Regions from separate parts of the Pseudomonas sp. 2024-210 genome, predicted to be linked through region 2. Evidence: riboswitches for the same ligand, from Rfam matches in the RefSeq annotation. Region 2 holds a riboswitch; each other region holds the start of a gene.

Region 1 (7,137 bases), on a different contig from region 2:
GGCTCAGCCCTTCGCTTTCAAGTTGCGCACGCTCGCTGCGCACTTTCGCTGCCAACGGGTTCAGGTCATCCGGCTCATCCAGCGCTGCCACCGCCTGCACAGCCGCATCGAACAAACGGATCAGGTTGGCAAACGCGTCCCTGAAGAACCCGGACACGCGCAAGGTCACATCCACTCGGGGTCGATCCAGCAAGCTGACCGGCAAGATCTCGAAGTCATCGACCCGTTGACTGCCCGTCGCCCACACCGGGCGTACGCCCATCAAGGCCATCGCCTGAGCAATATCATCGCCGCCAGTGCGCATGGTTGCCGTGCCCCACACCGACAGGCCTAGCTGGCGCAGGTGGTCGCCGTGATCCTGCAAATGGCGTTCGAGAATCAGGTTGGCCGACTGAAAGCCAATCCGCCAGGCCGTGGTCGTGGGCAAATTGCGCACGTCCACGGAAAAGAAGTTACGCCCGGTGGGCAACACATCCAGTCGCCCACGACTCGGCGCACCGCTAGGCCCCGCCGGCACAAAACGGCCGCTCAAGGCGTCCAGCAAGCCCTGCATTTCCGCAGGGCCGCAGGCATCAAGCCGGGGTGCAACCACTTCCAGCAAGGCGTCGAAAATGGCGCGAACATCCGTCCATAGATCGCTGTCAGGTAGTTGCAGCTCACCCAGCAACGCTTGTTCGATCAACTGCGCAGCGTACAACTCAAGGCGCTCACGGGCATCCCCGGCGGTGCGCCACAACGAGTCGCAAACCGCTTGCAGCTCGGGGGGTTGCCGCGCAGTCCAGGGTTCAGCCAACGCACAGTCGAGTGGGTCAAAGCCCATCTCAAAAGCTTTGGCCAGGGCGCGTAATAGACTCGACTGCGCGCCCCGCCCATCGCCCCGTGGAATACGCAACAGGGCCAGTAAAGTGTCTATGCGCAAACGCCCGGCTGGCGATTCACCGAAGATGTGCAGACCGTCACGGATTTGTGATTCCTTGAGATCACACAAGTAGGTGTCCAGCCGGGGCAGCCAGATAGCCGCATCAGCGTCACTGTCGAGTTGTTCGTCAAGTTGCAGCTCGCGGTCGATCCGGGTTTCCCGTACCAGCTTGAGAATGTCGCGCTGCAATTCGCGGGCACGGCGCGGGTCCAGCAACTGCGCTTCGTAATACTCGTCGGCCAGCAGTTCCAGATCACGTAAAGGCCCGTAGGTTTCAGCCCGGGTTAGAGGCGGCATCAAGTGATCGATAATCACCGCTTGAGTGCGCCGCTTGGCTTGCGCACCTTCGCCGGGGTCGTTGACGATAAACGGATACACATTGGGCATCGGCCCAAGGATCGCGTCCGGCCAACAGTGCTCGGACAGCCCGACGCCCTTGCCCGGCAACCATTCCAGATTGCCGTGCTTACCGACATGCACCACTGCGTGAGCGCCGTAGGTGTGGCGCAGCCAGAAATAAAACGCCAGATAAGCATGCGGCGGCACCAGATCCGGATCGTGATACACCGCGCTGGCGTCAACCTGATAGCCACGCGCCGGTTGAATCCCGACAAAGGTCAGGCCAAAGCGCAGACCGGCAATCATCATTCGTCCGTCACGGAACATCGGATCACTGTGGGGCTCACCCCAGCGCTCGGTCACCGCTTGCCGATTGGCCTCGGGCAAGGCTTTGAACATCGCCAGGTACTCATCGAGCGCCAGACTTTGCAGGCACGGACGCAGATCGAGGCTGTCCAGGTCGTTACTCACCCCACCCAGCAACTGCGCAATCAACTCAGTGCCGCTGTCTGGTAACTGACAATCAAGCGGATACCCTTCAAGGTGCAAGGCCCGCAAGATATTCAGTGCGGCGGCCGGCGTGTCCAGTCCGACGCCATTGCCAATGCGGCCATCGCGGGTCGGATAGTTGGCCAGAATCAGGGCGATGCGCTTGTCCGCATTATCAACGCGGGCCAGCTCAATCCAGCGCCGGGCCAGTTCAGCGACAAAATCCATGCGCTCCGGTTGCGCTCGATAGCACACCACGTCCGACTGACTGCGCTCACTGCGCCAGGCCAGATCCTTGAAGCTGATCGGGCGGCTGATGATCCGCCCGTCCAGCTCAGGCAGCGCAATGTGCATGGCCAGGTCCCGAGGGCCGAGGCCTTGCTCACTGTCACGCCAGCCGGGTTCGTTATCCTGAGCGCAAATGGCTTGAATCACCGGGATATTGCGCCGGAACGGACGCAGGTGCGGCGCTTCCGGGCTGGACTGTGCAAAGCCGGTGGTGTTCAGAATGACACCCGCGTCCACCTCATCCAGCAGGTCCTGTACCACGGCCAAACAGCCCGGCTCTTTGAGGCTGGCCACCGCGATGGGCAAGGGATTGAGCCCCGCGGCCTGCAAACGTTGGCAAAACACGTCGACAAACGCGGTGTTGGCCGCTTGCAAGTGAGAGCGATAGAACAACACTGCGGCCACGGGTTGCCCGGCCAGCCAGTCGGCTTGCCAATGCGTGAGCTGCGGGCTGGAATGGGCCGGGTGATAGATCGCGGTACGCGGCAGGGTGTGTGGTTCGTCCCACTCATAGTCACGCCCCAACCATTGGCTGGCCAGGCAGCGATAGAGTTGCAACGCGTTATGCCGCCCGCCCTGACGCAAAAAATGCCAAAGCCGTTCACCCTCTTCTGCAGGCACAGTGCTTAGACCGCTGAGTTCCGGGTCGGGGCGATCATCGCCCGGCACCAGAATCAACGTGACGCCGCGTTCAGCCAGTTGCATGAGGCGCTCAATGCCATAGCGCCAATAGCCAATGCCGCCGTGCAACGACAGCAGTATCACCTTCGCGTGTTGGAGCACCTGATCAACGTAAAGGTCGACCGAGCCATGGTTTTGCACCTGCATCGGGTTGGCCAGACGCAGGCTTGGATAATCTTCAGGCAACTGCTGCGCCGCTTCGGCCAGCAGTGCCAGGCTTGAATCGCCACTGCACAGGATCACCAGCTCGGCAGGTGTCTGGCCTAAATCGGCAATGTTATCGTCCGATACAAAGCCACCGGGCTGAGTCCTGAGCAAATGCATGGCTTATACGCTCAACGCTGTACGCAAGGTGGATTCGAGCAATGCGGCGTCAAGGTCTTGACCGATCAATACCAGCTTGGTGTTGCGCGCCTCATCGGCGCCCCAGGCACGGTCGAAGTGTTTGTCAAAACGCGTGCCCACGCCCTGTATCAGCAACCGCATCGGCTTGCCCGGGATCGCAGCGAAACCCTTGACCCGCAGAATGCCGTGCTTAACCACCAGCGCGTTCAAGGCGTCCATCAACAGGCGCTCTTCAGCTTGCGGCAGTTCGATGGAGATGGAGTCAAACGCATCGTGGTCGTGATCGTCATGGTCATCATCGCCATCGTGATGATGATCATGGTGACTGTGACGGCCATCAATATGGTCTTCAGAACCCGCACCCAGCCCCAGCAACACGTCCAGTGGCAAGCGACCGCTGCTGGCCTCAATGACTTTCACCGCCGGTGGCAGTTCTTCAGCGACTTCGGCGCGCACTTTGGCCAGGTCCTCAGGGCTGATCAGATCGGCCTTGTTGAGGATCACCAAGTCAGCGCTGGCCAGTTGGTCTGCAAAGAGTTCGTGCAGGGGCGATTCGTGGTCAAGATTGGGGTCAAGCTTGCGCTGGGCATCGACTTGATCCGGAAAGGCCGCGAATGTACCGGCCGCCACGGCAGGGCTGTCGACCACGGTAATCACGGCATCTACCGTACAGGCGCTGCGGATTTCCGGCCATTGGAAGGCTTGCACCAAAGGTTTTGGCAGGGCCAGGCCAGAGGTTTCGATCAGGATATGGTCGATATCCCCACGCCGGGCTACCAACTCGCGCATCACCGGAAAGAACTCTTCCTGCACGGTGCAGCACAAACAACCGTTGGCCAGTTCATAGACCCGACCGTTGGCCTCTTCTTCGGTACAACCGATGGAGCATTGCTTGAGGATTTCACCGTCGATGCCCAACTCGCCGAATTCATTGACGATCACGGCAATGCGACGGCCTTGAGCGTTGTCCAGCATATGGCGCAGCAAGGTGGTTTTGCCCGAGCCGAGAAAGCCGGTGACGATGGTGACGGGGGTTTTGGCCAGTGTTTTCATCGGATGCCCTTTGGCAAAGCGGCGGGCATACGGGACGACATCGCGGGCCTGAGCGCGCGGGTTTTCGCCACCGGATCACCCCGCCCGGTTGAAATAAAAATCTGTCACGAGGCAGGTCTCCTGGCTTACGGCTGGGCGTCAGCCAAAGGCTGCGCCCTACTCTGCGCCTTCCCGCGTATGACGCAGTGGCATTGCACAGTAATCGACCGTTTACAGTTGCGGGGGCAGCCGCGGCATACCGCGTTCCCTTCTTAGCTTCGCAGTGCGAAGAACCTCGAAAGCGCAAGGCTACGCAGTGCCATGTAACAGGTCAATGCCAGTCGGTATCGAGGGGCGCGTTGTGTTCTAATTGCCGCCTTTTTTCGTCCTCTGCGCTTCAAGGATCTGTCCATGCCGTCCACCCCGCAAACCCGCGTCCTGATCATTGGCTACGTGTGGCCCGAACCACGCTCCTCAGCGGCGGGTGGGCACATGATGCAGATCATCGAGAGCTTTTTGCAGGAAGGCTGGCACATCACCTTCAGCAGCCCGGCAGGGATTGGTGAACACAAGGCCGATCTGGCCACACTGGGCATCGATGAAGTGAACATCGAGCTGAATAACAGCAGCTTTGACGCTTTTATCACTGAACTGGCCCCCGACATCGTGCTGTTCGACCGTTTCATGATGGAAGAGCAGTTTGGCTGGAGGGTCGAGAAACACTGCCCGGGTGCATTGCGCGTGCTGGAAACCTCCGACCTGCAAAGCCTGCGTGACGCCCGCCAGCAACAGCTCAAGGCACGGCTCAAGCACAGCCCCGAGCAAGACGACTTCAGCAGCCTGTTCGCCCCGGCCCCCCGCGAAACCTATGAGCACATGGCGGATGCGGACCTGGCGCAGCGAGAAGTGGCCGCGATTTACCGCAGCGACCTCAACCTGATGATTTCCGAGTACGAAATCGACTTGCTGGTGGAGCACTTCAACGTTCCCAAAGCATTGCTGCACTGGTGCCCGCTCATGGTCGACCACGTGCCGCAGACCTACGTGCCCTATGAACAGCGTCAGCACTTCCTGAGTATTGGCAACTTCCGCCACGCGCCGAACTGGGACGCGGTGTTATGGATGAAGACCCATATCTGGCCCTTGATTCGCCAGCAACTGCCCACCGCGCAACTGCATGTCTATGGTGCCTACACCCCGCCTAAAGCCACCGCCCTGCACAACCCGGCCCAAGGGTTTCACGTGCTCAACTGGGCCGAAGATGCGCTGGCCGTCATGAGTAACGCTCGCGTTTGCATGGCGCCGTTGCGGTTTGGCGCAGGGATCAAAGGCAAAATTGCCGATGCCATGCTCTGCGGCACGCCTAATGTGACCACACCGGTTGGCGCGGAAGGCATGCACGGCGACTTGCCGTGGGCCGGGGCCATTGAACAGAGCGCCAGCGCGATTGCTGCCGCCGCGATTGACCTCTACCAAAACCCGCAGGCCTGGCAGCAGGCCCAACAACACGGGCAGAAGCTGCTGGCTGAGCGGTACTTGCAGTCGAGCCACGGCCCGGCGCTGGTTGAACGCATCAAAGCCTGCCGCGCCGAGCTTGAACAGCACCGGCGCAACAACTTCACCGGGGCAATGCTGCGACACCACCAGCATAAAAGTACGCAATACATGTCGCAGTGGATCGAAGCGAAAAACCGCCTTCAGGATTGATCCCAGATGTGCAGCAACACTTGGGTGAAGGAAGGTTCAAGCACGCGGTTACCATGACCGCTGAGATGATTGGAGTCGAAAAACAGCGGCTTGCCCAATGGATCAAAGGCCGAACACTGATCGCGGTCTGGCCAAGGGCCCAGTCCTGGTCTTGCAACTCCGGGATTCGCAGTGACGCCAAAAAAACAATGTCTCCCGGCTTGGCCCGGGCTTCAATTTCCTATAATCGAGAAGTCTGCTTCCTCTTTGATGGCGGTCGGCGATGTTCAAGGCCGCCTGATTAGGTACGTATCCATAATCCAGCCTTTGCGCTGTCGGGCTTGCTCGCGGGCTGTTTTGATCTTTTCACACACGTCCGCCAGCTTGCCGGCAATCAGGATTTCATCGTCGGTGCCAATGTAGGCGCCCCAGTAAATATCGACGTCTTCACCGACAAACGCCTGAAACGCACAGTGGGCATCGAGCATGACCACCACGTTGTCCAGGTCCTCAGCCACCAGGCGTCGCCCCGTGGTGATACGAATCGGCTGGCCAATTTCATTGAGTGGTACACGATGCCGGGCGGCCAGTGCTTGCACGCTGCTGATGCCAGGAATCACTTCATAATCAAAATCGCTGCAGCCATTGGCCCGAACCCGATCCAGAATGCGCAACGTGCTGTCGTATAAGCACGGCTCGCCCCAAAGCAGGAAGGCGCCGCACTCCCCTTCTGTCAGTTCTTCCTCGATCAGACGTGTAAACACTTCGGCCCGTTGTTCGTGCCAGTCTTCGACCCCTTGGGTGTACGACGGCGTAGCACTGTCGCGCTGAGGATCACTGACCTGCACCACGCGGTAGTTCGGTTCCTCGATATAGCGTTGGCAGATCTCCAGCCGCAGCCTGACCAGGTCCTCGGTGGTCTGGCCCTTGTCCAGAACAAAGAACACCGAGGCACGGTTCAGCGCATTGATCGCCTGGACGGTGATGTGCTCCGGGTTGCCTGCGCCGATACCGATTAAAAGCAGTGTTTTCATCCAATCGTGCCCTTTATGTGGAGGAACATTAACCGGCGCTGGCAGGACGCTGGTGAAGTCGGCATGATCTGGCCCATAACTACTCTAGTAAGCACTTAACCATGACGCGACTCGCCCGAGCGACTGACCCGTCTTATGAACTGATGGACGATCATAACGGTCTGTCGATCATTTACCGCCAGCATGGTTTCCCATGCCCCTTGGTACGCTGGCATTTTCACAAAGAATACGAACTGCACCTGATCACCGCCAGCAGCGGCAAAGTCTTCGTGGGCGACTATATCGGCAACTTTCATCCCCAGACGCTGTTTCTGACCGGGCCCA
Region 2 (7,137 bases):
GAGGATCATAGAAGGCATAGTCGCGACTACTTTTCCCACAAGACACGGTCGTGCCCATGCTAAAGCGCTTTGCACCCCTCGTGCCCCTCGCACTGGTTACCCTGTTGTTTGGCTGTGCCGCACACACCCCTGTGTCGCAGCAAGTGGTTGAACAACCGGTTCAAAAAACATCGGTATCGCAGACTTCCGCTCTTTATCAGGAAGAACTGGCCACCGAAAAAGAACTTGAACAGTTTTCCGAGAACAGCAAGCCTTACGAATTGCCGGCTTTGGCTGACAGCATTCTTGAGCGTGGCATGTCCTTGATCGGTACCCGTTACCGCTTCGGCGGCACCTCAGAGGCAGGTTTCGATTGCAGCGGCTTTATCGGTTACTTGTTCCGCGAAGAAGCGGGCATGCAATTGCCGCGTTCCACGCGTGAAATGATCAACGTTAAAGCACCGCTGGTCGCACGAAACAACCTCAAGCCGGGTGACTTACTGTTCTTCAGCACCAATGGCCGTGGCCGCGTCAGCCATGCCGGGATTTACCTGGGTGATGACCAGTTTATCCACTCCAGCAGCCGCCGCAGCGGCGGTGTGCGGATCGATAATCTCGGGGATTCCTACTGGAGCAAGACCTTTATTGAGGCCAAACGGGCCTTGGCGATGGCACCCGCCAATCCTGCGAGCGTAGTTGCCCGCAAGTAAAGTTAAAGTCTTACTTGAAGTTTGCCCTCTAAGGGCTAGAATTCAGTCGCAATGTTAAATTCTTGAAGCCGCGAAGGTGCCCCCTGACGCGGCTTTGGGTTTCGCGGCCACCGTTGCCGTATCCAGAATCAGGATGTTCTGTTTATGTCGACCATGGCCCGCGCGACTCTTTTGACTCTAGCAGCACTGCTCAGTGCCTGCGCCAATAACCCACCACCTGCCCCTGTGGCCACGCCAGTTGTGTTCAGCACGGCGCCGGAAGAAACCTCGCCGATTGCCGCTGACGTGTTGTTTCGTGCGTTCAGTTTGGTCGGAACGCCCTATCGTTGGGGCGGCAATACCCCTGATTCAGGATTTGATTGCAGCGGGTTGATCAAGTACGTCTATAACGACATGGCAGGCATATCGTTGCCACGCACGACGCGCGAAATGATCGTGATGCGGGCGCAGAATGTGGGCAAGGACAAATTGCAAACCGGCGATCTGCTGTTCTTCGCCACCAACGGTGGTTCACAGGTCAGCCACGCTGGAATCTATGTCGGAGAAGGCCGTTTCGTCCATGCGCCTGCTACCGGCGGCACAGTCAAACTGGACAGCCTGTCCAAGGCCTATTGGCAAAAAGCCTATCTGAACGCCAAACGCGTGTTGCCGACCGAGCAGCATCTGGCGCGTCTTCCGTAAGCAGGTGAAAGCCTTTGAGCCCAACCCTCTCCCATAGGGGGAGGGCTAGGGGTGGCTAGCAGAGTGCCTACTTCGGTGACACACGCCACACGGTGTTGCCCACATCATCGGCAACCAACAAGTCCCCTCGTTTATCAATCACCACGCCCACTGGCCGCCCTTGGGCTTTTTCATCCGCATTCAGAAAACCTGTCAACACATCAACCGGCATCCCGCTAGGTTTACCCCCGGTAAATGGCACAAAAATCACCTTATAGCCACTGTGCGGTTTGCGGTTCCATGAACCGTGCTGGCCTACAAATGCGCCCTCCTTAAAGTCGGATAACTGGCTGCCTTGGGCAAAGGTCAGGCCCAGCGAAGCGGTGTGCGGGCCCAAAGCGTAATCAGGAGCAATCGCTTTGGCGACTAACTCCGAATCCTGCGGGTTGACTCGAGTGTCCACATGCTGCCCGTAATAACTGAAAGGCCAGCCGTAGAACCCGCCGTCTTGCACCGACGTCATGTAATCGGGCACTAGATCGCTACCGATTTCGTCTCGCTCATTCACCGCCGTCCAGAGCTTGCCTGTCTTGGGTTCCAAAGCCATGCCATTGGGATTACGCAATCCGGACGCGAAAATTCGATGGTTGCCAGTGGCCCGATCAACTTCCCAGATCGCGGCTCGACCTTCTTCCTTGTCCAGACCGTTCTCGCCAACATTGCTGTTAGAGCCCACGCTCACATACAGTTTTTTACCGTCCGGGCTGGCGATAACGTTTTTGGTCCAATGATGGTTGAGCGGGCCACCGGGAAGTTCGACAACCGTGATCGGTTTAGCACTGATGGACTGTTCACCCTCCTGGTAGGGGAAGCGCAACAGCTTATCCGAGTCAGCGACATACAAATCGTTACCCACCAAGGTCATCCCGAATGGGGAATTCAAGTTTTCGATAAACACAGAGCGGGTATCGGCAATGCCGTCCTGATTTGTGTCGCGCAACAGCGTGATTCTGTTTGCGCTGGGGACGCCAGCACCCGCCCGCCCCATGACTTTCTCCATCACCCAGCCCCGAATGCCTTTGCTGTCTCCAGGCTTGGGTGGGGCATTGGTTTCTGCCACCAACACATCGCCATTTGGAAGGACGTAGAGCCAGCGTGGGTGATCGAGATTCTGGGCAAATGCAGCAACCTTCAAGCCTTGAGCTGCGACAGGTGTCGCACCGGCAGGCCAGCCTATGGCAGGTGCAATATTGACTGTCGGGATCAGCGTTTTGTTGGGCTCAGGCAGTGCCGGGGAGGGCCCGGAACCGTCACTCACCTGCAAAGTAGAACTTTCACCACAGGCCGCTAAACCGGCCGCTAAAAGAATGACCGCCGCATTTGTTAATTTGGTCATGAGAAATATCCGTCGAGTAGAGGGTATACATCGATAGAGAGGGGACGTGGAGAAATAGTTCAGGAGGGAGGAGCCCTGGAACAAAATGAGTAGGCAGTGGTTTTTTTAGGTGTGAAAGGTTGTGCGTGTCTTGCAGCGACTTTGTTGTCTGTGTAAGTGCCTCTGTCGTTTTATTGAAAACCGTTAACGTCTCATTCATTGCCTTTTCCAGCTGAGAATTCCTACGATTTTTTTTCAACTGTAGCTGACAACTAATCTGGCGTGTGTATTCGTCGGGTACCTCGTTTTACGTTCAAGCTATGGCTTCAATTGACGCTCCATCCCCAACCCTCTAACCTTCGCGGCTTGTTTCAGGTGCTCTGCAACCCATGGTTGGCCGAGTGAAACAGGGAAGCCGGTGAAGACGACTGTGATCACCACAGCGACCACGATCCCGGCGCTGCCCCCGCAACGGTAAATGAGTGAAAACTGCGCAGCGTGCCACTGTGGACAGCCACGGGAAGGCGTGCAGTCAAGGATTGTTCTATTAATGAACGATCCGCTTATGAGCCCGGAGACCGGCCTGATTCATCCAGCACTCTCGCGGCGGGCGATGCAGTGTGATTTGTGACGAATTTCCCCCGCCTCCCGTTTGCTTAATTCAGCCCCAACGGAGAGCTGCCATGAATGAATCCCCTGAACGTGATGAGCGTCACCTGGCGCGTATGCTGCGCAAAAAAGCAGTTATGGATGAGCGCATTGCCAGCTCGCCAAACGAATGCGGCTTGCTGCTGGTATTGACCGGCAATGGCAAAGGCAAAAGCAGCTCAGCGTTTGGCATGCTGGCCCGGGCCATGGGCCACGGCATGCAATGCGGCGTTGTGCAGTTCATCAAGGGTCGCAACAGCACCGGCGAGGAGATTTTCTTCCGCCGCTTCCCTGAGCAAGTGCGGTATCACGTCATGGGCGAAGGTTTTACCTGGGAGACTCAGGACCGCCAGCGTGACATCGCGGCCGCCGAAGCGGCGTGGGAAGTGTCCCGCGAAATGCTGCGCGACCCGGCGATCGGCCTGGTGGTCCTGGATGAACTGAATATTGCGCTCAAGCACGGTTACCTCGACCTTGAGCAAGTATTGAGCGACCTGCAAGCCCGGCCGCCGATGCAGCATGTGCTGGTCACAGGCCGTGGCGCCAAACCTGAACTGATTGATCTGGCCGATACGGTGACTGAAATGGGCGTGATCAAACACGCTTTTCAGTCCGGTATCAAAGCCCAGAAAGGCATCGAATTGTGAGTGTTGAAGCATGAGAGAGTCGCGTCATTGCCCAGCGGTGTTGATCGCCGCACCGGCCTCCGGTCAGGGCAAGACCACCGTTACCGCCGCCTTGGCCCGTTTGCATCGCAATCAGGGGCGTAAGGTTCGAGTGTTTAAATGTGGCCCGGATTTTCTCGACCCGATGATCCTCGAGCGTGCCAGTGGTGCGCCGGTGTATCAGGTGGATTTGTGGATGGTGGGGGCCGATGAAAGCCGTCGCCTGTTGTGGGAAGCAGCCGCTGAGGCCGACCTGATTCTGATCGAAGGCGTGATGGGCTTATTTGACGGCACGCCGTCGAGTGCCGATCTGGCCCGACATTTCGGGGTGCCGGTGCTGGGTGTGATTGATGGCACGGCCATGGCCCAGACCTTTGGCGCACTGGCGTTGGGGCTGGCGCGTTATCAACCTGACCTCCCTTTTGCCGGGGTGTTGGCCAACCGAGTGGGCACGGTGCGCCATGCGCAGTTGCTGGAAGGCAGTTTAACCGAAGGTTTACGCTGGTATGGTGCGCTGTCCCGCGAGACCGGGATTGAGTTGCCCAGTCGTCATTTGGGCTTGGTACAAGCCAGCGAGCTGAATGACCTGGATGCCCGTCTCGACGCGGCGGCCAATGCCTTGGCCAGTACCTGCGAGGTAGCGCTGCCACCTGCAGTGACGTTTGACGCGCCCGAATCTGTTGTCGTTGAGCCCCTGTTGGCTGGCGTACGTATTGCCGTGGCCCGTGATGAAGCGTTTGCCTTCACTTATGGCGCAAGCTTGGCGTTATTGCGAGAGATGGGCGCTCAATTGCTGTTCTTCTCACCGATTCGCGATACTCAATTACCGGAAGCGGACAGCCTGTATTTACCCGGCGGCTATCCCGAGCTGCATCACCTTGAACTGTCACGCAATCGCCCCATGCTGGAAGCGATACGCGCCCACCATGCCAGTGGCAAGCCTTTGCTGGCTGAATGCGGTGGCATGCTTTATCTGCTCGATGCCCTGACCGACGTAGAAGGCCAGCGAGCTGAGCTGGTGGGGTTGCTGGCCGGTGAGGCAACCATGCAAAAACGACTGGCGGCGCTGGCATTGCAAGCCGTCGAACTCCCTGAAGGGCTGTTGCGTGGTCACACCTACCATCACTCGCTGACCAGTACAGAACTTGCACCCATTGCCCGGGGCTTGAGCCCCAATGGCGGGCGCGGTGCAGAAGCGGTGTATCGCGAAGGGCGCATGACCGCGTCTTATGTGCACTTTTACTTTCCGTCCAACCCCCAGGCCATTGCCGCGTTATTTGCGCCGTGCGCCGTGAAGGTGTCATGAGTAACAACGCATTTAGCCCCCAAGAGCGGGCTGCTGTTTACCGAGCGATCGCCGAGCGCCGTGACATGCGCCACTTCAGTGGCGGCAGCGTGGCACCTGAACTGCTGTCGCGTTTGCTTGAGGCGGCGCATCAGGCGCCCAGTGTGGGACTGATGCAACCCTGGCGGTTTATCCGCATCACCGATCGTCCTTTGCGCGGCAAGATTCAAGCGTTGGTCGAGGAGGAGCGAGTGCGTACCGCCGAGGCGTTGGGTGAGCGTTCCGATGAGTTTATGACGCTCAAGGTGGAAGGCATCAACGATTGCGCCGAGGTCTTGGTGGCAGCGTTGATGGATGACCGCGACAAGCATATTTTTGGCCGCCGCACCCTGCCGGAAATGGACATGGCGTCGTTGTCGTGCGCCATTCAAAACCTGTGGCTGGCAGCTCGTGTCGAAGGCTTGGGCATGGGCTGGGTCTCTTTGTTTGAGCCTCAAGCCCTTGCGGACCTGCTGGGTTTGCCCGCAGGTGCCAAGCCTCTGGCTGTGCTCTGCCTGGGGCCAGTCGAAGCGTTTTACCCGGCGCCGATGCTGGTGCTGGAAGGGTGGGCGCAAGCGCGTCCTCTGAGCGAGTTGGTGTATGAGAATTATTGGGGAGTCAGTGCATGAGTGTGGCCTTGCTGTGCGTGGCCGGGGTGGCGATGGATGCGCTGCTCGGTGAACCCAAACGCTGGCATCCGCTGGTGGCGTTCGGCCGTATGGCCGAGCGTATCGAACGGCGCTTCAACTCCGGCGGACGTGGCTGGCGCAGTCATGGTGTAACGGCTTGGGTGCTGGCAGTGCTGCCTTTGACGGTACTGGCAACCGCCTTGTCATGGCTGCCTTACATCGGTTGGTTAGTGGATATTGTGGCGCTGTATTGCGCGCTGGGTATGCGCAGCCTCGGTGAGCACGTGCAACCGGTGGCTCAAGCATTGCGCTGCCATGATCTGGATGAGGCGCGCACGCGAGTCGGCTATTTGGTCAGTCGTCAGACCAGTGAGCTGGACGCCACCGAGGTGGCCCGTGCAGCGACTGAGTCGGTGCTTGAAAACGGCAGTGATGCAGTGTTCGCAGCCCTGTTCTGGTTTGTCGTGGCGGGCGCGCCGGGCGTGGTGCTCTATCGTCTGAGCAACACACTGGATGCCATGTGGGGCTATCGCAATGAGCGCTTCGAGCGTTTTGGCTGGGCGGCGGCGCGCATTGACGATGTGCTGAACTATATTCCTGCGAGGTTGGTGGCGTTGACTTACGCCGTGTTGGGCAAAACTAGGCTCGCCATGAAGTGCTGGCGCACACAGGCGCCAAAATGGGACAGCCCCAACGCTGGCCCGGTCATGGCCGCGGGTGCGGGTGCATTGGCGGTTGAGCTGGGTGGTCCCGCGATTTATCACGGTGAGCTGCACGAGCGCCCGCAACTGGGTGAAGGCGCGCCCGCTGACGCCGACGCCATTGACCGGGGCTGGCAACTGGTGCAACGCGGTGTGTGGTTATGGTTATTGATTCTGTGCGTGGGGAGTGAATTCTATGCTTGAACACGGTGGCCGTTTACGTCAGGCAGTCCTTCATTACGGCATTGCCGAGTCGGACTGGCTGGACTTGTCCAGCGGTCTGGCTCCTTGGCCCTTTGCCATACCGGACATTCCCGACCGTGCCTGGGCGCGGTTGCCAGAATCGGATGACGGTCTGGAGCACGCCGCCTGTGCTTACTATGGTGCGCCGAACGTTCTGCCGGTGCCAGGTTCGCAATGTGCGATTCAACTGCTTCCGCGTCTGC
Region 3 (7,137 bases), on a different contig from region 2:
TTCAGTACGCAGAACAGTCCTTGAGTCGATTGACGTCGCGTCCTGCTGCGGGGCTGGTGGTCATCAATCAACTGCCGGAGGCGACCATGCTGCGCATCGAAGGTAGCGATGGCAAGCGTGAGATGTACAGCATGCTGCGTAACCGCGCGCACACCAACGTAGCGTTCATGATGGGGGAGGAGTACCGCTTGCAACCGGGCTTGGACACCCTGACCATCTATCCGGGTGTACTGAGCAGCTACCCCAACTTTATATTCAACCTCCCCGCAGACGATGTTGAAGCCTTTGTTCAGGCGATGGAAAAGTGTCAGGACCAAGCGGCCTTCGATGCCATTGTCGAGCGTTGGGGTATCCGTCGCAGCAACCCTGAGTTTTGGCATTACTTCCATGATATTGGCCAGTACATCAATGAAACCGATCCGGTAGAGGCGGGAGTACTGGATATGAACCGCTACGAAAACTTGTAATCCATGACCCGTTCGGCATAAGTATCGACACATTTATTGTGAATGATGAGTACCTCGCGTGGGATCTGCCGCTGGCAGCGAGCTTTTGATCTTGCTTAAGCTTTTGATCTGAAGCGCCCCATTAAGCCACGCTGGCCGAACACAGGGAGTGCGCAGTAGGTGGCCCGGCAGGACGCCGGGTTAGCCGCGACACGGCCAAGGATGGCCGATCGCGGCGGCCTACTGAGCAATGCCTGTGTGAGGGCATGCCGAGCCAAAGCGAGGCACCGAGTGGTAGGGGCAAGAGCGTTTGGTTACTTTGCGCTTTTCAAAGTGACGCGGCGTAAGGCCGCAACCCTGAGTGGCCGTTACCGCAGCAATGGATATATACCCAAAAACACCGGGCCGGACTGTTCTACGGCGCTTCGTCGCAGTGGCGCACCCAAGCCATCGCAGCCTTCGTTTTTCATCAACGTCTACAAGAACTTTATGCCTGTGGGGTGCGGCTTTCCTGACAAAAATACTAGGACTTTGTCAGGCGCGCCGATTGGCGTAAACTGCCCCCCATGTCTGTGAGGAGATTCCATGAGCGCCATAACGATTACCGACGCCGCCCAAGATTACCTGGCTGATCTGCTGTCCAAGCAGAACTCCCACGATATTGGCATTCGCGTCTTTATCACCCAACCGGGTACTCAGTACGCTGAAACCTGTATTGCTTACTGCAAGAAAGAAGAAGTGAAGCCTGAAGATACGGTCCTGGGCCTGAAAAGCTTTACGGCCTATATCGATCAAGTCAGCGAGCCGTTTCTGGAAGATGCCGTGGTGGATTACGCCACGGATCGCATGGGCGGCCAACTGACCATCAAGGCACCGAATGCCAAAGTACCGATGGTCAACGAAGACAGCCCGATCAACGAACGCATCAACTACTACCTGCAAACCGAGATCAATCCCGGGCTCGCCAGCCATGGGGGGCAGGTCAGCCTGATTGAAGTGGTTGAGGACGGTATTGCGGTGCTCAAATTCGGTGGCGGCTGCCAGGGCTGTGGTCAGGCTGATGTGACGTTGCGTGAAGGTATCGAGCGTACGTTGTTAGAGCGTATTCCTCAGCTTAAAGGCGTGCGTGACGTGACAGACCACTCGCAGAAAGAAAACGCTTACTACTGAGTTGCCTCGGTAAAAAGGCGTTCGCTGCCAGTTGCATAAAAAAACGGTGCCCCGTGAGCACCGTTTTTTTTGGCTTTCGTTTGAGGGTGCCCTCACTCACGGGCGATACACATGCGCATGCCCTGCACGGTACAGCGACGAATCCGAGAATGTATCGTTACCCAGTACCCGGCCTACCAAAATCAGCGCTGTGCGGGTAAAACCCTTGGCTTTAACTTTCAGAGCAATATCCGATAGCGTGCCCGTCACCCAATCCTGATCTGGCCAGCTGGCTCGGTGGATAACAGCGATGGGGCAGTCGCTGCCGTAATGCGGGGTTAATTCTCGCACGATGCTTTCAAGGTTTTTGACACCCAAGTGAATGGCCATGGTCGCTCTATGTTGCGCCAGGCTGCTCAGTTCTTCTCCAGCCGGCATCACGGTTTTTTCCGCATAGCGTGTCAAAATGACGCTTTGCGAAATGTCCGGCAATGTCAGTTCTGCCCCCAGCAGCGCCGCGCAAGCTGCCGTGGCAGTGACGCCGGGAATGATCTCAAAGGCGATGCCCAGCGCTCGCAAGCAGCGGATTTGCTCGCCAATGGCACCGTAGAGGCTCGGGTCCCCGGAGTGCACGCGGGCGACATCGTGACCTTCGTCGTTGGCGGTTTTGATCAGTGCAATGATTTGTTCAAGGTGCAGCTCGGCGCTGTTGATGACGCGTTCGGCGTTATGCCCCTGCAGCACCGCTTCAGGAACCAGCGAGCCGGCATAAATAATCACCGGGCAGCTACGGATCAGGCGCTGGCCTTTGATGGTAATCAGCTCTGGATCGCCGGGCCCGGCACCGATGAAATAGACAGTCATGGGAGTCTCTTGAAAGGGTCGTGATAGAGCTGTTCGTGAACGTTGCTCATAGTGAGGCAGGGGATTATCGTGGTTTTTACCCGGATGAAGCTAACGCAAAGGTAGCAACTGATGATTTTTGTAGGGTTATCAGTACGCTGGCCGATCCATGGCCGAGTCGTTCAGCCAGCGCCAAAGCAGCGCTTTCGGCCACGCCAAAACAACCCGTGTGCTCAAACGCTACCGTGGAGTGGTGGCTGAGCTTTGAGGAGAAAGGCGCCAATTGCTCAGCGCTGAATACCTCAAAGCTGATATTGAGTTGCGTGGCCACTTGCAGCAACCCAGGCTCGTGCTGCTTCGTGTAGATACTGGCCAAAGCACTGATCGCGCTGACGGCGATACCGGCGTTGGCCAGTGAGTGTTCTATCAGCGCAATCAAATGCTCGGCGCTGCACCCTTGTCGGCAACCCAGTCCAATCACCAGAATTGGCCCCGCGACTGACTCAGTCACGCTGAGTACTGACCCTCAGGTTTACGACGGAACAACCAGGCGCTGATCACCCCCAACGCCAGCCAGAAGACGAAGTTGGTCAGTTGCGCAGCTACTTTAAACTGGGATTCAAGCGCTTGCGGAGCCAGGCTTGAGTGAACCAAAGGCTGAGGAGCGCCGAAGATATGCGGCACCGCCAAAATCGCAACACCAAGAACCTTGAGTGCCCAATGCTTGCCGAACACCAGCAGAGCAATGCCCACCGCAGTGGACGCAGCCGTCGTGACCCACCATAGCTGACGCTGCAACAAGTCGGCGGCGGCTGTGCCCGGCAGTTCCGGCGGCAAACCCATTGTCGGTGCCAGACAGAACACGGCATAGCCGGCCAGCCCCCAGAGCAGGCCCTGAGACGTGCGGGTGGGCGCACGCAAGGTGTACAGGCCCGCCAGCATCAAGGCGAAACCGACCGCAACGACCAAGTTTCCACCCGCGGTGGACAGCACGCGTTGCCAGCCATCTTCCGGCTCCCAGGCCTGGGCGTCATGTTCATGGGCGGGCATGGCTATGTCGGCATGGGCATGGATTTCGCTTGCAGCCGGCTTTTCAAAGGTTTCTGCTTGAAGAATCAGGGGGGCGACCCAAAAACTTTGTAGCAGTGTCAGCAACAGGGCGGCCAGCAAGCCGGTAAAGCCTGCCGTTTGAGCGATCCGCTTAATCATGGCAGGCACTCTCAATGGCACGGAAATGCAGAGCTGTGACGGGTGTCATGGGCTGCGTTGTGAACCGCATCGATGTGTGAGAAACCGGCAAAGTAAACGAGGAAGGCCCCCAGCACAGCGGCGCCAACAGCGGCAACAATGCGTTGGCTTTGAGTGGTAGGGGTAGCAACTGCATGGGTGCGACTGGTGCGGATGGACATGGCGCTTGCCTCAGGGCTGGCAGCGGGCATGAAAGCGCAAGAAAACCCCGCGAACGAGGCTCGCAGGGTTCAACAGCGCCCGCCCACCGCGGGTTTGTTATTCAAAGAGAACCAGGCCGGTCTCCGGGCTTGCGAGGGGCTCAAAAGGCTTGAACCTGTAAACATCTCCTTCCCACGCACAGGGCGCAGTGGCTTTGATGCTTCTCTCGCTTACCGTTGCGGGGGCAGCGCCGGACTTGTCAGCAGATAAATGCCTGACGCACCGGTTTCCCGTTTCACCCTGTGAAGGGCACCTGATACAAGGCGCTTAGGAAAGCACAGCTATAAGGGGAAGGTCAATTCAAGGAGTGCGGCAAATCTCAGGATCAAGAATGTCTTTAACCTTGTTGCGTAACTGATCGATGGAAAAGGGTTTGCCAATCAAATACACGCCTGCGGAAGGTTCAAGCGTTTCGGCCAGGCCGCTGGCGATCAGGACGGGCAGCTTTTGTCGCAACGCTTGGGCCTTAACTGCCAGTTGCTGTCCGTTGAAGCCTGGCAAACTGAAATCGGTCATCAGCAAATCTAAGCGAATGTCCAAATTCTCCAGAAAAACCAAAGCATCTTCAGCGCATTCGGCATCAATTACGTTGAACTCCAGTTCTTCAAGCACGTCTACGATCAGCATTCTGACAATGCTGTCGTCTTCAACCACAAGAATCGTGGAGGCTGTTGCGGGCATAGTCATGATCTCGTCAAAAATGTAAGCGCTGGGTTCATTTAGTGTCGCTTGAGCGTCAGCAATGCCCGCCAGAATAGCCGTGTGTAGGTTTAATTTGAATTTTTTTGTACGAAATTTCTATATTACAGATAAGAAAATGGAACTGAACATCACTAATCCTGCAAACTCCCTCTTTTGCCTACCGTACGGACTCGTCCCATGAAATCCCCCACCTCCATTGATGAGCGAAGCTTTCGCAAGCTTTTAAGTCGAAACGTTGGCTTGCCCTTGGCCGTTGGTGTACTGAGTGCCGTGCTGTTTGTGGTGATGATCAGCTATCTGCTGTCCGTGATCCGCTGGGTCGAACACAGCGATCGCGTCATTACTAACGCCAACGAATCCGCCAAGATTACTCTCGACCTTGAAACCGGCATGCGCGGCTACCTCATCACCGGCGATGAGCATTTTCTTGATCCTTACGTTGTTGCCAAACCGCAAATAGTTGCTCAATTGGAAAGCTTGCAAGAGCTGGTCAGTGATAATCCGCAGCAAGTCGACCGTGTTAAACGGCTCGAAGCATTGCAGAAGGAATGGGCCCTTTACGCACAGTCGATGGTCGACTTGCGTCGCCAGGGCGGTGACTACAAGGCGGCCGTGCAGGCCGGTCGGGGTAAGCGTCTGACCGATGAGATACGTAAGGAATACGAGGACTTCATTCAAACCGAACAGCAATTGCGGGTGTCTCGCAGCGATCAAGTCAGCGAGACAACGGTCATCAGCATCACGCTATACCTGTTGTTTATCCTCGGTCTAAGCGGGTTTCTAGCCTATGTAGGGCGCCGTGATTTAATAAATCTTTCAAATAGTTATAAAGAAAACTTCGAGTCTTATATCAAGACGGCGGAGCGTTTAGAGCGTCAGGCGTGGTTGCGTAACGGACAGACAGAGCTGGCAGAGCAGGTGCTGGGGCGCCTGAGCCTGAATATGCTGGGGCGCAATATTCTGCAATTCTGCGCCCAGTATCTGGGCAGCGTGGTGGGCGCCGTTTATGTGCGTGAAGATCATGGCGGCCTCAAGCGAGTTGCTTCGTATGGCTTTTCTCGTGAACAGGAATCGCAGGATCAACTGATTCACAATGACGAAGGTTTGGTGGGGCAGGCGGCTCAGCAGGACCAGCTGATTCGCCTGGACAACGTGCCGCAAGATTACTTCTTCAAAGTCAGCTCCGGGCTGGGCGAAGGTTCTCCCCGCAGCGTACTGGTGGTGCCGACCAGCGATGATGATCGCGTCAATGGCGTGATTGAGCTGGGTTTCCTCAGGGCCTTGACTGAACGTGATGTTGAATTGTTCGAATTGATCGCTGACAACATTGGCACATCGATTGAAGCTGCTCGTTATCGTCAGCGTCTGCAAGAGGTGCTGGCTGAGACCCAACAGCTTAATGAAGAGTTGCAAGTGCAACAGGAAGAACTCAAGACCGCCAACGAAGAGCTTGAAGAACAATCGCAGATCCTCAAGGAGTCGCAGACTAATCTTGAGACCCAGCAAGCGGAACTTGAGCAGACCAATGAGGCCTTGTCCGGTCAGCGCGATGCGATGAACCGCAAAAATATAGAGCTCAATGAGGCTCAGGTTCAGCTGGAAGAGCGGGCTCAGGAGCTGCAACGGTCCAGCAAGTACAAGTCCGAATTTCTGGCCAATATGTCCCATGAGCTGCGCACGCCACTGAACAGCTCATTGATTTTGGCAAAACTGCTGTCTGAAAACCCTCACGGAAACCTTTCAGGTGAGCAGGTCAAGTTCGCCGAGTCGATCTATTCGGCGGGCAATGACTTGCTCAACCTGATCAATGACATTCTGGATATTTCAAAAGTCGAGGCTGGCAAGCTTGAGGTTTTGCCCGAAAACGCCAGCGTAGCGAGGGTGGTTGAAGGCTTGCGCGGGATGTTTGAGCCATTGGCCGGGGACAAGGGGCTGTCACTCAAGGTTGAAGTGCAACCCGGCACGCCGCCCATGCTCTACACCGATAGCCAGCGTTTGGAGCAAATCCTGAAGAACTTGCTGTCCAACGCGATCAAGTTCACCGAAAAAGGTCAAGTCAGCCTCACCGTTGCGCGGGTGCCCGGCGAAGGGGTTGCCTTCACAGTGAAGGATTCCGGTATTGGTATAGCCCAGGATCAGCAAGAAAGTATCTTTGAGGCTTTCCGTCAGGCTGACGGCACCACCAATCGCCGCTATGGCGGTACCGGCTTGGGGTTGTCGATTTCACGAGACCTGGCGACTTTACTCGGCGGCTCCATCAGTATCAGCAGCACGCCGGGGCAGGGCAGTGAGTTTACGTTGATCATGCCCGAGCAATTTGTCGAGCCTGCCGAGCCGATGACGCCCAAAGTCGCGCCATCGGCCCGGCCCGTACCAGCCAGCACTGTGTTGGTGCCTGTCGAGGTTGCGCCTGTACACATTCCACGTTTTGCCGATGACCGGGAAAAAGCGCCCTTCAGCACTCGCTGTATTTTGGTGGTTGAAGACGAGCCGAACTTTGCGCGCATCCTCTTCGATCTGGCCCACGAACTGGGCTATAACTGCCTGG
Region 4 (7,137 bases), on a different contig from region 2:
AGAAACTGGTGAGCCTCTTCAACGTTTTTGGCACTTTTAGGAATCGCAAAGGTGTCGAACCAGATGGGCGCCCCTTCTTTTGGCAAGCGCCAGTCAACCACTACGCCGTTACCGGCTTCCTTGGCGCGATTGGCAAACTGATAAAAGCTGCCCGAGTAACCGATGGCCACGCAAATATCACCATTGGCAATGTCGGTCATGTACTTGGCCGAATTGAAGTAGGTGACGTAGGGGCGGATTTTCATCATCAACGCCTTGGCCTTTTCATAGTCGGCCGGGTTTTCACTGTTGGGGTCCAGACCTAAGTAATGCAGTGCCAATGGCAGAATCTCCGAGGGCGAGTCGAGCATGGCCACACCGCAGGATTTGAGCTTTTCCATGTTCTCGGGTTTGAACACCAGGTCCCAACTGTCCACCGGCGCGTCGTCACCCAGCGCTGCCTTGACCTTCGCCGGGTTGAAGCCGATCAACACGGTGCCGACCATATACGGCACGGCGTATTGGTTCCCGGGGTCATTGGCTTCCAGCAACTTGAGCAAGGCCGGGTCTTGATGCTGCCAGTTGGGCAGTTTCGACTTGTCGAGCTTCTGGAATACCCCGGCCTTGATCTGGGTGTCGAGAAATTGATTGGACGGCACCACCAGGTCATAGCCCGAGTTGCCGGTCAGTAACTTGGCCTCAAGGGATTCATTGGTATCGAACGTGTCCCATATCACCTTGATGCCCGTCTGGCGGGCAAAGTCTTTGGGCACGGACGGCAGGATGTAGTCCGCCCAGTTGTACACCCGCAGTTCACGCTGTTCAGCGTGCACGGCAGCGGCTAGCAGCGACAGTGAACACACGGCGGCGCCGAGTAAATGTTTTATCGAGACCATGAATGAGTTCCCCAAAGTGGCGTGAGATCGCTACGAAATGAATCTGCGCTCGGTTATGCGGACTGCAACTGGCCAAGGGCACATCGGATATTTTTTGATTAATGTGTCTGCGCTTTAGATTCTTGCTGAGCACTTGGCCGGATCACAGTGGGAGACCGGCCAAAAAGGGATAGATTTGGCCAATGTGTGTGACCCGATTGGTATCTGCCACTGTTAAACAACCGCTGTAAGAGGGAGAACAGGAAGTTATTTACACTTAACGCCTTACAGCTTGATGGTCGCCGAGCTTTGATCTCGGGGTTGAGCACGATCAAAACTATCGGATCGGTTCACGGCAGCGCTGTTATCGGATGACAACCTCAATACGGATGTTATAAGGTAACAGCACTTTTGACCTACTCCTTGTTTGCGATCCCCTAATGACGACCACTGCCCATGCCCCGCCCTCACGTCAGCGCTTGCTGTCCATCGACGCCCTTCGCGGGTGTGTGATCCTGTTTATGCTGTTGGACCATGTGCGCGAAACCTTCTTTCTGCACCGCCAAGTCGCAGACCCTATGAACATAGAACTCACCGACCCCAGCCTGTTTTTCAGTCGCACCCTTGCCCACCTGTGTGCGCCAGTGTTCGTGTTGCTGACGGGCCTTTCAGCCTACCTGTTCGGTGAAAAATATCAGGGCACACGCGACGTTTCGGCGTTTCTGTTCAAACGCGGGCTGTTCCTGGTGGTGTTGGAGTTCACGCTGGTGAACTTCGCCTGGACCTTTCAATTCCCTCCCACCGTGATTTATCTGCAAGTGATTTGGGCCATTGGCGTCAGCATGATGGCTCTGGCGGTGCTGGTGTGGCTGCCGCGCCCTCTTCTGTTGCTACTGGCGATGATCATTATTGGCGGGCACAACCTGCTCGACACCGTCCATTTCCCGCAGGGTTCAGCCCTGCATGTGCCGTGGGCGGTGCTGCATGATCGCGGCTGGATCGAATTCTCAGAGACCCTGCGATTGCGCACGTCCTACCCGCTATTGCCGTGGATAGGCGTGATCGCGTTGGGCTACTGCCTGGGCCCGTGGTTTGCACGCAGCGCCTCGGCGAGCCAGCGTCAGCAGTACTTGTTGCGCTCGGGTCTGGGCGCCCTGCTCGGCTTTGTGTTGTTGCGATTACTCAATGGGTATGGCGAGGCTGCCTGGGTGGACCACGACCACTGGCTGGCCACGTTGATGAGCTTTTTCAATATCACCAAGTACCCGCCTTCTTTGCTGTTTCTGGCACTAACGCTGGGCGCAGGCTTTTTGCTGTTACTGGCCTTTGAACGGGCGCAACACCGTGCATGGGTTCGCACCCTCGCGGTATTTGGCGCTGCGCCCATGTTCTTTTACCTGCTCCATCTGTACGCGTTGAAAGTGCTTTATCTGATCGGCGTCGCGGTTTTTGGTCTCAATCAGGGCAGTTACTTTGGATTCGACAGTATCGTCGCCGTCTGGTTGATGGCTGTGTTGCTGGCTGCTGCGCTGTACATGCCCGTGCGCTGGTTTGCTGCGCTGAAAAGTCGGCGACGAGATATTTCATGGCTGAAATACTTCTGATAATGAGTTTTTCCCCTATCCACGACGTGTTCGTCTAACATGCCGCCGCCGGTCCCCAAACGGGATTAAAAGGGAATCCGAGGGGCTAACACAGCCCCAAACGGAACTGCCCCCGCAACTGTAGGTGCTGAGCCTGCTCCTTGAACGCCACTGGGTTACCCCCGGGAAGGCTGGAGCCGGGCGATGACGCATCAGTCAGGAGACCTGCCGGCATAGCAACACCTACTGACCGGCGGGGTGCCCGGGAAGGACATCCTTGCTGCGCGTGTCATTCACCTGACCGGCCTTGCTCTGCTTAAAAAGCCGTGCTCAACGATGTGTTTCCAGGCCGTACGCTCCCGCTCTGTGTACGATCCAAATGGAGATTGCATCATGATGCTGTACCGCGCCGCCGCCCTTGCCACCGCCTTGAGCATGCCTACCCTGACCCTGGCCGCTCCCACCCACTATCCATTGACGATAGAGAACTGTGGCACGGCGCTGACATTTCAACATGCCCCGCAACGCGCCGTGACCATCGGCCAGGCCGGGACTGAAATGCTTTATGCCTTGGGGTTGGGCGACAAGCTGGTCGGTACCTCGCTGTGGTTCAACGATGTCTCTCCCCTGTACCAAGCGCAGAACGACAAGGTTGAGCGTCTGGCAGACAACGATCCCAGTTTCGAAGCGGTGGTCGGCAAGCGCCCTGAACTGGTCGCCGTGCAGTTGGAGTGGATGGTCGGTCCACAAGGCGTGGTCGGCACCCGCGAACAGTTTCATGAACTCAACATCCCGACCTACTTGATGCCCTCCGATTGCGAGGGCAAAGACAATCTGGTCGGCGCCGACGGCACACGCCTGCAACCCTTTCGCATCGACAGCGTGTACAAAAGCATCAGCCAGTTGGCGCAGATTTTTGATGTGCAGGATCGCGGTGAGCAACTTAATGAAGTGCTCAAAGCGCGTCTGGAAAAATCCCTGGCCTCAATCAAGGGCAAAGACCTCAAGCACACCAGCGCGCTGTTCTGGTTCTCCAGTGCCGACCTCGACATCGACCCCTACGTGGCCGGTCGCAAGGGCATTCCTGACTTTATGCTCAACACGCTGGGCGTGCGCAATGTGGTGGAGTCCGATGAAGAATGGCCAACGGTTGGCTGGGAAACACTGGCCAAAGCCAACCCGACCTTTGTGGTCATCGCACGCATGGATCGCCGTCGCTTCCCCGCGGACGACTATGAGAAAAAGCTTGAATTTCTGCGCTCTGATCCAGTGACCCGCAACATGGATGCGGTCAAAAACAACCGCATCATCATTCTCGATGCCGACGCCATGCAGGCCAGCCTGCGTCTTTTTGACGGGTTTGAAACACTCGCAAACGCCATTCATGACAGCAACGCGGCGCAATGAGTGTGCGAATGCTGCCTTGGCTGGCGTCCTTGGCGATGTTGTTGCTGGCCATCCTTGCCGGAGTGGCCATTGGTGAAACCGCGATTGAGCCGGGCGTGGTGGTGCGGGTCCTGGCCAACAAAATGTGGGGCGCTGGCTATGTGCTGGACCCTATAGACGAAGGCATTGTGTGGAACTACAGACTGACCCGTGCACTGGTCGCTGCCGCCTGCGGTGCCGGGCTGGCCACCTGCGGGGTGGTGTTGCAGTCGTTATTGCGCAACCCTCTGGCCGATCCCTACCTGCTCGGCATTTCAGCCGGTGCCTCAACCGGCGCGGTATTGATTGCCTTGCTGGGCTTGGGTGCCGGGGCCATCAGCCTGTCGGCGGGTGCATTTGCAGGCGCCATTGGTGCTTTTTCACTGGTGGTATTGCTGGCCCGTGCCAGTGGCCCTGCTAACGGAACCGGCCAAATCATCCTGGCCGGCATCGCCGGTTCACAACTGTTCAACGCCATCACCGCTTTTTTGATCACTAAATCGGCCAGTGCCGAACAGGCGCGCGGCATTATGTTCTGGTTACTGGGCAATCTCAGCGGCGTGCGCTGGCCTTCGGTGTGGCTGGCCGTGCCGGTGGCACTGGCCGGGCTGGCGGTGTGCCTGTGGCACCGGCGGGCGCTGGATGCCTTTGCCTTTGGCAGTGATTCAGCCGCCTCACTGGGTATCCCGGTGCGCCGCATGCAGTTTCTGCTGATCAGTTGTACGGCGCTGATCACGGCTGTGATGGTCTCCATTGTCGGCTCAATCGGTTTTGTCGGGCTGGTCATCCCCCATGCTGCGCGCTTGCTATTGGGCACTGGCCATGGCCGGCTGCTGCCTGCCAGCGCGCTGGGTGGCGCCCTGTTTCTGATAGCGGCCGATATTCTTTCGCGCACCCTGATCAAGGGGCAAGTGATCCCCGTCGGTGTCGTCACAGCCTTGGTGGGCGCGCCGGTGTTTGTGTTGATACTGATAGGCCGCAGGAGTGCCCGATGACGGATGAGCGTGCGGTGCTGAGTTGCCACGACCTGAGTTACGCGGTGCGCGATTGCGTACTGTTAAACGGTATCAATCTGAAGGTTCGCGCTGGCGAGACGCTGGGCATTGTCGGCCCGAACGGTTCGGGAAAGTCGACCTTGATCAAGCTGCTGGCCAATCTACGTACCGCCAGTCAGGGCCAGGTGCTGCTGAACGGACAACCGCTGCAGGCAATGGCCAGGCGGCGTATTGCGCAGCAACTGGCCGTGGTCGAGCAACAGGCCGATACCCACGACGCCGTGAGTGTGTTCGAGGCCGTTGCACTGGGCCGCACACCTTGGCTGTCGGCGCTGCGCCCGTGGTCGGTGGAAGACACTGCCATCGTCGAACAAGCGCTTCGCGATGTGGACGTGAGCCATCTGCGCAGGCGGATTTGGCGCGACCTTTCGGGCGGTGAGCGTCAGCGCGTTCACATTGCCCGGGCCTTGGCCCAGCGTCCGCACATTCTGCTGCTGGACGAACCCACCAACCATTTGGACATCCTGCATCAGCTGTCTATTTTGAAGACCGTGCAGGATTTGACCGTCACCACACTGATCGCACTCCATGACCTTAACCAGGCGCTGAGTTGCGACCGCGTGGCGGTGTTAGAACGGGGGCAGTTGGTCGCTCTGGGCAAGCCATGTGATGTGCTGACCCCCCAACGCTTGCACGCCACATTTGGTGTACACGCCCATTATTTGACCGACCCTTTCGACGGGGCAAAGATTCTGCGTTTGCGCCCCTCTTGAACCCTTTTATGGATAAACCACGATGCGTATTTCATCCCTTGGTGTGCTGTTGAGTGCTGCCCTGCTCTGTTCATCTACGTGGGCCCAAACCCATGAAGTGAAAATGCTCACCCGTAGCGCCACAGCTGGCATGGTCTATGAGCCGGATTACTTACAGATAGCCCCCGGCGATACCGTCAAGTTCGTCGCCACGCAAAGTGGCCATAACGCCGCCACTTTGCCGGAGCTACTGCCTGATGGGGCGCAAGCGTTCAAAGGCAAAATCAATGAGGAAATTGAACAGACCTTTACCGTTCCCGGGCTTTACGGCATTCAATGCATTCCGCACCTTGCGATGGGCATGGTGATGCTGATTCAGGTCGGCGAACCGGCCGCGCAAGCTCCCCAACTGCCCGCCACCCTGCCCAAGCGTGCACTGGACCGCATGAACGCTGCATTGCAAAAACAGCAGGCGGCTCAATGACCGGCCTCTACTCTCGCTCCGCCCTACTGCTGACCCTTGCCAGCCCCTTGGCATTGGCTGAGTCTGCACAGGAGCAAGCCAACGGTTTTATCGAAGACAGCACCTGGAACGTGCTTAATCGCACGGTGTATGACCATCGCGAATACCGCCACGGTGCCAGCAACAGTGGCTCACGCAATGCCTACAAGCCACGTTCTGAGCGCAATGGCTATGCCGAGGAATGGGCCTACGGGTTAATGGGCACTCTGCAATCAGGTTTTACCCAAGGGCTTATCGGAGTGGGTATTGATGCTCACGGTTACATGGCGCTAAAACTTGACAGTGGCGGCGGCCGTGCGGGCAAGGCCCGCCTGCTGGGGCTGGATAATGACGGCTACCCCAAAGACAATTACGGCCGGGCCGGCGCGGCGGTCAAGCTGCGCATGTCCAACACCGTCGTGTCCTACGGTGAGCAACGCGTCAAAACCCCGGTATTCAGCTCGTCCGACAGCCGCCTGTTGCCCGAAACAGCCACCGGCGCATTTGTCACCAGCAACGAATTTAACGCACTGAAAATGGTCGGCGGACACTTTACCGAGAGCACTGACCGTAACGCCAGCAGCCACGATCAGGGCTTTGTGGTGAACTATTCGAATGGGCCAAAAGGCGATGCATTTGACCTCGCGGGTATGGTCTATACCCCGGCCAAGAACCTGACAGCCAGCCTGTACACGTCTCGTTATCAAGACACCTGGAACCAGCACTATCTGGGCGCAGTGTTCAGCCAGGCCATCGATGACAACCAGTCCGTTTCGCTGAATCTCAACCTGTACCGCACCACCGATGAAGGCAAGGCGTTGTCAGGCACTATCGACAACACCACTTGGAGTTTGCTTGGCACCTACGCCCACGGCCCGCATAACTTGAGCCTTGGCTACCAGAAAGTGCACGGCGACACGCCATTTGACTACGTGACACGCGGCGCAATCTTCATCACCAATGCCGTGCAATTGTCTGACTTCAACGCACCAAACGAACAGTCCTGGCAAGCCCGTTACGATTTGG

What was found. Region 2 has a riboswitch for cobalamin ahead of cobO (cob(I)yrinic acid a,c-diamide adenosyltransferase). Riboswitches for the same ligand answer to the same signal wherever they lie in the genome.
Region 1: it holds a riboswitch for cobalamin, as region 2 does, so the genes downstream of both, cobW (cobalamin biosynthesis protein CobW) here and cobO (cob(I)yrinic acid a,c-diamide adenosyltransferase) in region 2, are expected to answer to the same signal.
Region 3: it holds a riboswitch for cobalamin, as region 2 does, so the genes downstream of both, ACI7MX_RS17900 (CbtB-domain containing protein) here and cobO (cob(I)yrinic acid a,c-diamide adenosyltransferase) in region 2, are expected to answer to the same signal.
Region 4: it holds a riboswitch for cobalamin, as region 2 does, so the genes downstream of both, ACI7MX_RS18070 (ABC transporter substrate-binding protein) here and cobO (cob(I)yrinic acid a,c-diamide adenosyltransferase) in region 2, are expected to answer to the same signal.

The regions. Positions count from the first base shown of each region.
Region 1 is NZ_JBJGEJ010000012.1:63,571-70,707, forward strand. It holds gene cobN (cobaltochelatase subunit CobN) at 1-3,040, opposite strand, end outside; gene cobW (cobalamin biosynthesis protein CobW) at 3,044-4,114, opposite strand; cobalamin riboswitch at 4,207-4,406, opposite strand; gene ACI7MX_RS16625 (glycosyltransferase) at 4,505-5,800, shown strand; gene ACI7MX_RS16630 (SGNH hydrolase domain-containing protein) at 5,791-5,943, opposite strand; gene cobF (precorrin-6A synthase (deacetylating)) at 6,067-6,813, opposite strand; gene ACI7MX_RS16640 (AraC family transcriptional regulator) at 6,915-7,137, shown strand, end outside.
Region 2 is NZ_JBJGEJ010000005.1:252,856-259,992, forward strand. It holds gene ACI7MX_RS10090 (C40 family peptidase) at 57-689, shown strand; gene ACI7MX_RS10095 (C40 family peptidase) at 834-1,370, shown strand; gene ACI7MX_RS10100 (PQQ-dependent sugar dehydrogenase) at 1,438-2,745, opposite strand; cobalamin riboswitch at 3,081-3,326, shown strand; gene cobO (cob(I)yrinic acid a,c-diamide adenosyltransferase) at 3,408-4,019, shown strand; gene ACI7MX_RS10110 (cobyrinate a,c-diamide synthase) at 4,030-5,343, shown strand; gene bluB (5,6-dimethylbenzimidazole synthase) at 5,340-5,990, shown strand; gene cbiB (adenosylcobinamide-phosphate synthase CbiB) at 5,987-6,895, shown strand; gene cobD (threonine-phosphate decarboxylase CobD) at 6,888-7,137, shown strand, end outside.
Region 3 is NZ_JBJGEJ010000014.1:69,039-76,175, forward strand. It holds gene ACI7MX_RS17875 (fatty acid cis/trans isomerase) at 1-467, shown strand, start outside; gene nfuA (Fe-S biogenesis protein NfuA) at 1,032-1,616, shown strand; gene cobM (precorrin-4 C(11)-methyltransferase) at 1,713-2,459, opposite strand; gene ACI7MX_RS17890 (cobalamin biosynthesis protein) at 2,536-2,949, opposite strand; gene ACI7MX_RS17895 (CbtA family protein) at 2,946-3,647, opposite strand; gene ACI7MX_RS17900 (CbtB-domain containing protein) at 3,659-3,847, opposite strand; cobalamin riboswitch at 3,944-4,159, opposite strand; gene ACI7MX_RS17905 (response regulator) at 4,188-4,568, opposite strand; gene ACI7MX_RS17910 (response regulator) at 4,767-7,137, shown strand, end outside.
Region 4 is NZ_JBJGEJ010000014.1:99,092-106,228, reverse strand. It holds gene ACI7MX_RS18080 (polyamine ABC transporter substrate-binding protein) at 1-875, opposite strand, end outside; gene ACI7MX_RS18075 (DUF1624 domain-containing protein) at 1,295-2,458, shown strand; cobalamin riboswitch at 2,491-2,685, shown strand; gene ACI7MX_RS18070 (ABC transporter substrate-binding protein) at 2,831-3,844, shown strand; gene ACI7MX_RS18065 (FecCD family ABC transporter permease) at 3,853-4,857, shown strand; gene ACI7MX_RS18060 (ABC transporter ATP-binding protein) at 4,854-5,630, shown strand; gene ACI7MX_RS18055 (pseudoazurin) at 5,653-6,093, shown strand; gene ACI7MX_RS18050 (OprD family porin) at 6,090-7,137, shown strand, end outside.